Regions from separate parts of the uncultured Paenalcaligenes sp. genome, predicted to be linked through region 1. Evidence: predicted binding sites of a transcription regulator. Region 1 holds the regulator's gene; each other region holds the start of a gene.

Evidence for each region. The regulator HrcA, encoded in region 1, represses chaperone genes, less so after heat shock. The targets are predictions, from matches to a motif close to TTAGCACTCNNNNNNNNNGAGTGCTAA.
Region 2: the regulator HrcA is predicted to act here: its motif matches at 1,346-1,372, upstream of Q0Z62_RS04165 (co-chaperone GroES).
Region 3: the regulator HrcA is predicted to act here: its motif matches at 1,207-1,233, upstream of rpoH (RNA polymerase sigma factor RpoH).

What each region holds. Positions count from the first base shown of each region.
Region 1 covers NZ_CANRIC010000023.1:15,215-17,491, reverse strand. Annotated here, with positions in the region: gene Q0Z62_RS06110 (NAD kinase) at 1-546, opposite strand, end outside; gene hrcA (heat-inducible transcriptional repressor HrcA) at 662-1,669, shown strand; gene hemH (ferrochelatase) at 1,723-2,277, shown strand, end outside.
Region 2 covers NZ_CANRIC010000012.1:24,053-26,329, forward strand. Annotated here, with positions in the region: gene groL (chaperonin GroEL) at 1-947, opposite strand, end outside; gene Q0Z62_RS04165 (co-chaperone GroES) at 997-1,284, opposite strand; gene Q0Z62_RS04170 (phosphate acetyltransferase) at 1,547-2,277, shown strand, end outside.
Region 3 covers NZ_CANRIC010000035.1:10,363-12,639, reverse strand. Annotated here, with positions in the region: partial or broken gene Q0Z62_RS07620 (phosphonate ABC transporter, permease protein PhnE) at 1-22, shown strand, start outside; gene rpoH (RNA polymerase sigma factor RpoH) at 233-1,132, opposite strand; gene fghA (S-formylglutathione hydrolase) at 1,418-2,277, opposite strand, start outside.

The sequences.
Region 1 (2,277 bases):
AGGAGTTGATACAATAACCCCATCAGCTCGTTGACGATGCATAAAAATACCGTCTAGTTCGACCCGCAGCTCAATCAGGCCTCCACGCCCAGCGCGGTTGATTACAATGTCATTGAGCGCAATACCAGAATGGAGTATTTGGCCATCACGTACAATGCGGCCCTCAAGTAAGCTGCGTTCTTCTGCCTGATAGTTACCGGCAATAACACTAAGCAATGCCTCGTTAGCATTATTTAGTGGGATGTCTGTAATAAAGCCTAAGCGACCATGGTTAATACCAATTAAGGGGACATCGTAGTTGGCGAGCTTACGGGCTGCTCCGATCATGGTGCCATCACCGCCCATAATGACAGCTAAATCAGCCTGAGTGCCAATTTCCTCATAGCTAAGAGTAGGTAGCTCTGTAATACCAGAGAACCGAGCTGTATCTGCCTCTACAAGCACCTGACAGCCAACTTGTTGAAGTGTTGTAGCGAGCGCACGTAAGGGTGCGTCTAACCCGCTATCTTGATAGCGGCCAATAATTGCCACCGACTTAAAATGCATGAGGTGAGACCTTATGATTTGTTAGATAATAATTAGATAGAATTATAGAGGCGCAAATATTTTTATGTTGCGCAAGTAATCAGTAACGAATCGTTAGTCCTATATATTAAAAGCCATGGATGATAGAGCAAGTGCATTATTAAACGTCCTGATCGAGCGTTATATCGCTGATGGTCAGCCTGTGGGGTCTAGAACTCTCTCTAAAATGTTTGACCTATCTCCGGCAACCATTCGTAATGTCATGGCGGATCTTGAGGGTTTGGGGTTAATACATAGCCCCCATACCTCTGCTGGACGTATTCCTACGCCACAAGGTTATAGAATTTTTGCCGATCGTCTTTTAGCTGTTCAACAGCATGAGTTTCCACTGGATGCTAATTTGACGCAGCAGTTGCCCATGTACGAGCCAGCTAAGGCGGTGTCTTGTGCCGCTGATTTACTGTCTAATTTGTCTCAGTTTGCAGGGGTTGTGTTAGCCCCTAAACGGGCCCAGACATTTAAGCAAATTGATTTTATACGCTTATCTGAAAAACGTGTGTTGTTGATTATCGTCACTCCTAGCGGAGATGTGCAAAATCGTATCTTGTTTGTATCGCGTGATTACAATGAGTTGGAGCTAATAGAGGCCAGTAATTTCTTTAATCAGCATTTTTCTGGTATGTCTTTTGCTCAGGTTAGGCATGCCTTATCTGGGGAGCTATCCTCATTGCAGCACAACATCTCTAAACTAATGCAGGCTGCCGTAGAGGCCGGAGCCACAGAGCCTGATTATGCCGATGCCGTTGTCATTTCAGGGGAAAGTAAACTGTTGAGTGTCTCAGAAATGGTGGCTGATATGGATAAGTTGCGTCATCTGTTTGATCTTTTTGAGAAAAAAACGGACTGGTTGCACTTATTGGATGTTTCCCGTAAGGCCCAAGGCGTACAGATTTATATTGGAGGTGACTCTAATCTTGTGCCGTTAGATGAGGTCTCGGTAGTGACCGCCCCTTATGGTGTGGATGGACAAGTGCTCGGTACTTTGGGTGTGATTGGCCCATCACGTATGGCTTACGATAAAGTCATTCCGATTGTGGATATTACGGCACGTATGTTGTCGAATGCCCTCAGTTATAACGCCTAAATTTTATTATTATGTGCTCAAAAAAATACTATGATGAAACTGCGGACAGCAGTTTGCTAGATCCTCAGATCCGAACCGTGCCTACCCCTCGTGTTGGGGTGCTCTTAGTTAATTTGGGTACGCCAAACACCGCCTCAGCGCGTGATATTCGCCGTTATCTAGGCGAATTCCTTTCAGATCAGCGTGTGGTAGAGCTACCGGCTGCCTTGTGGCAGATTATTTTACGTGGGTTTGTTTTACCTTTTAGACCACGTAAGCTCGTAGCGAAATACCAATCTATCTGGACTGAACAAGGCTCGCCATTATTGGTATACAGCAAGGCTCAAGCCGAAGGCTTGCAGCAGCAGTTGGCTGCTAAAGGGATGGATATCCCTGTGCGTTTAGCAATGCGTTACGGGCAGCCCGCGATGCATGATGTGCTCAATGAGCTAACCGCCCTTGGTTGTGAGCGGATCCTAATGGTTCCGCTTTATCCACAATATGCCGCTAGTACCACAGCCACAGCAGTCGATGAGCTCAATCGATATTTGCAAAAAAGACGTAATCAACCGGAAACGCGTTTTATTAAAAGCTATTGTCAGCACATCGGTTATATTCAACCTATAGTG
Region 2 (2,277 bases), on a different contig from region 1:
TGGGTTACGTCAGCATTTTCTAAAGACATGCCTGTTTCTTCGGAAATCACTGTACCGTTTGTTAGGATAGCGATATCTTCCAACATGGCTTTACGACGATCGCCAAAACCAGGAGCTTTAACAGCAGTGGCTTTTAGGATACCGCGGATGTTGTTTACAACTAGGGTAGCAAGGGCTTCGCCTTCAACGTCTTCAGCAATGATCAACAAAGGACGACCGTCTTTAGCTACTTGCTCTAGGATAGGTAGCAAGTCACGGATGTTGCTGATTTTTTTGTCGAAAATCAAGATGTACGGGTTCTCTAGAACCGCAACTTGTTTTTCTGTGTTTGTGATGAAGTAAGGGGATAAGTAACCACGGTCAAACTGCATACCTTCAACAACGTCTAATTCGTTGTCCAGGGATTTACCGTCTTCGACAGTAATCACACCCTCTTTGCCTACTTTGTCCATGGCGTCAGCAATAATCTGACCAATGGAGGCATCGCTGTTAGCAGAGATAGAGCCAACTTGAGCGATTTCTTTTGTGGTGGTGCAAGGACGGGATAGTGTGCGTAGCTCATCAACTACTACAGCCACTGCTTTGTCGATACCACGTTTTAGATCCATTGGGTTGATGCCAGCGGCAACGTATTTCAAGCCTTCTTCGACGATAGCTTGAGCTAGAACGGTTGCAGTTGTTGTACCATCACCAGCGTTATCAGAAGTTCTGGAAGCCACTTCTTTAACGAGTTGAGCACCAATGTTTTCGAACTTGTCTTTAAGTTCGATTTCTTTAGCTACGGATACACCGTCTTTGGTTACGGTAGGAGCACCGAAAGAGCGATCTAAAACAACGTTACGACCTTTGGGGCCCATTGTTGTTTTAACAGCGTTAGCTAGAATGTTTACACCACGTACAATGCGTGTACGAGCATCATCACCAAAATATACTTGTTTTGCAGCCATGATAGGTAATTCCTTAATTCAGTAGCGTTAATATGTGGATAAGACTGTATTACTCGAAAACAGCGAGGATTTCTTCTTCGCGAATCACAAGTACTTCATCGCCGTCTACTTTGACGCTCTGACCGGCATATTTGCCGAACAATACTTTGTCGCCAACTTTTAGGTCTAAAGGTAGAACGGTGCCGTCATCGGAACGCTTGCCTGGGCCAACCGCTACTACTGTACCTTGATCAGGTTTTTCAGCAGCGCTTTCAGGGATAAAAATACCAGAGGCAGTTTGACGCTCATTGTCCAAACGTTTGACGATCACACGGTCGCCTAAAGGACGCAATTTCATAAGATGAACTCCTGTTCAAAAACAAGTTGGTCAAGATAAATTCGTTGAGTTAGGGGAGGTGTTAGCACTCTACCCCTCTGAGTGCTAATTATATAAGGGCGACTTTTGTAATTTCAAGGGGCGCTGACACAACAAATTGTTTTTAATCGCTTTTAATTCGCTTTAATTGAGCTTTGACATAGCAAAGTATAGTGCTAACCCTTAAAATGTAAGTGGTTGCATCGTTGCACTGCTTTTACTACAAGGAGTCATTGTGTCACAAATACCCGCTTCATTTGCTCAGTTAATAGAGCGCGCGCAACAGCAAGAACCGCGTCGTGTATGTGCTGTTGCGCATCCATGCGATGAGGTCTCTTTAGGTTGCGCCCTTGAGGCCGCAAAACTGGGCTTGTTCACTCCCATTCTTGTTGGACCTAAGGTACGCATCGAGGCCGTAGCAGCAGAACATGGCTACGACCTAGACGGTATTCAAATTATCAATACAGCACATAGTCATGCGTCTGCCGAGACAGCCGTATTACAGGTATTACGTGGTAATGCTCAGTTATTGATGAAAGGCAGTTTGCATACAGATGAGCTAATGCATGCTGTGATGACGGTAGAGGGTAAAGGGCTACGCACTGAGCGTCGTGTCAGTCATGTGTTTATTACGGATGTGCCTAGTTACGATGAGCTGCTTTTTATCACAGATGCAGCGATTAACATTGTGCCTAACTTAACGACTAAGGTCGATATTGTGCAAAATGCGGCAGATTTACACGTTGGCTTAGGCCTAGGTATTCCACGCGTTGCCATTTTATCCGCCGTAGAGTCCGTGACTGAAAAAATCCCAAGCACACTAGAGGCTGCGGCATTATGTAAGATGGCCGATCGAGGGCAAATTACAGATGTCATTATTGACGGGCCCTTAGCAATGGATAATGCGATTAGCTTAGAGGCCGCTCGTATTAAAGGGATTAAATCTGAAGTAGCAGGACGGGCTCAGATTTTGGT
Region 3 (2,277 bases), on a different contig from region 1:
GCTACGAAAGCGTTTTAGCTAAAAAAAAGCCCTCCGTGATGGAGGGCTAAATGATGAATGTTGGGGCACATTCAGCGCCTGACTCTTGGGTAAGGAGAAACCAAGTCAGACTTTCAGCCACCTAATACAAGGGGGTAATTACGTGACTGATAGTAGTTAGTCTGTAGAGGTAGGGAGTAGTTCCCCATAAAAACGTAACAGAACGTAATTTTTTGAGTCCTAATTACGTGTTTTAGGATTCCTCAAGAAAGCCCCGTAGTTTTTTCATGGCAGCAGATTCAATTTGTCGAATGCGTTCTGCAGACACCCCGTATTCAGCGGCTAAGTCATGCAATGTTAAGCCCTTATCATCCTGCAACCAGCGGCTTTCAATGATGCGTCGTGAGCGATCATCCAAACGCGCTAATGCATTTTCAAGGCCAGGGCCTTGGAGCTGAGTATGAGCGCGTTGAGCCAGCACATTAGAGGGTTCTAGTTCGCCCTCGTCCGATAAGTAAGAGATCGGGGCAAAGGTGGAGTCTTCGTCATCATTGCCATACGGTGAGTCGAGGGCCATCTCTACGCCTGACATACGTAATTCCATTTCGGATACGTCCTGAGGACGCACGTTTAATTCACGTGCGATGTCATCTACCTGAGCCGGGTCTAGTGTCTGTCCGTCCTCTGGGCGCATGCGGCGTAAGTTAAAAAATAGTTTACGTTGCGCTTTGGTGGTGGCGATTTTAACCAAGCGCCAGTTACGGATCACAAATTCATGGATTTCGGCTTTAATCCAGTGCACGGCAAAAGAGACTAGGCGCACGCCACGCTCGGGATCAAACCGTTTAACGGCTTTCATTAGCCCAATGTTGCCTTCTTGGATGAGGTCAGCATGGGGTAAGCCATAGCCTAAGTATTGACGCGCAATGGACACCACCAAACGCAAATGCGACATGATGAGTTGACGAGCCGCGTCAAGATCGCCGTCTTTTTGAAGACGTCGACCTAGTTCTAGTTCTTGTTCGGGGGTCAGCATAGGTTGCTGATTCACCGCCGTGATATAGGCCTCGATAGTACCCAACGCGCCTGGGTTGGATACCGCTGCGGCCAATTGGTTATTTGGTAGAGCCAATGTAGTTGTACCTTGGGTCATCTCGTATCCTATAAAATGATGTCTACGTTTATTTTCAATAACACACCAAATTTTAAAAGTCTAACTGTACTATTTTAGCACTGTATTGACGAGTATGCTAATAGATCGTCAATTTTCAATTTACACCATATAAGACTTTTAAAAGCCGTAAAAGTTCCCTTTTTTTGTGTATTTTTGCAAGTATTTCTAAAAATACGTCTCTGTTTGAATTGTTGCTTTTTTATGACAGCAAAGAAAAAAGGTCAGGATTTACCCGACCTTTTTCTAAAAATACCATCTATGACGCTACGCGTTTAGTTGCTGGGCATGATGTGCAATATGATCTTGCATAAATGTCATGATGAAAAAATAACCATGATCATATCCTTCGTGCATACGAAGCTGTAAAGGCTGCCCTACCTGTTCGCAGGCTTGTTGAAAAAGATGCGGGTAGAGTTCTCTTTCTAGGAACTGATCGGCTAAACCTTGATCTATTAAGATACCAGCGGCGAAAGGGGCTTGAGACTGATTTGCCATCAGGCTGCTGGCATCATATTGTTGCCATGTAGAGCGGTCTGATCCCAAATAACCCGTAAAGGCTTTTTCACCCCACGGGCAATGCGTGGGTGCAGCAATAGGAGCAAACGCAGAGACGGATTTAAATTTGTCGGTATGACGCTGTGCCAATACCAAGGCCCCATGACCACCCATCGAATGACCAAAGATTCCTACCCGTTGCGCATCACCTGGAAGCTGTGTGGTCACGAGTTCAAATAGTTCGTTTGCCACATAGGATTCCATCTTATAGTGCTTTGCGAAATCAGGGGTGGTCGCATCTACATAAAACCCTGCACCTGTGCCAAAGTCCCAGTTGTCGTCTTCGGTGGGCGCACCAGCACCACGAGGGCTGGTATCTGGCGCCACTAAAATTAGTCCATGCTGCGCGGCGTATTGTTGGGCCGCACCTTTAGTCATAAACGTGTCTTCGGTACAGGTTAAGCCTGCCAAATACATGACGACGGGCAAACGCGTCGTCCCCATAGGGGTACCACCGTCTATTTTGGCAGACGTGGCACCACTTTGTTCTGGCAAAAAAACGGAAAACTTCATGGGTAAGCCAATGGCTTGAGAATCATGTTGATAATAGCGCTGCCAACCACCAAAAC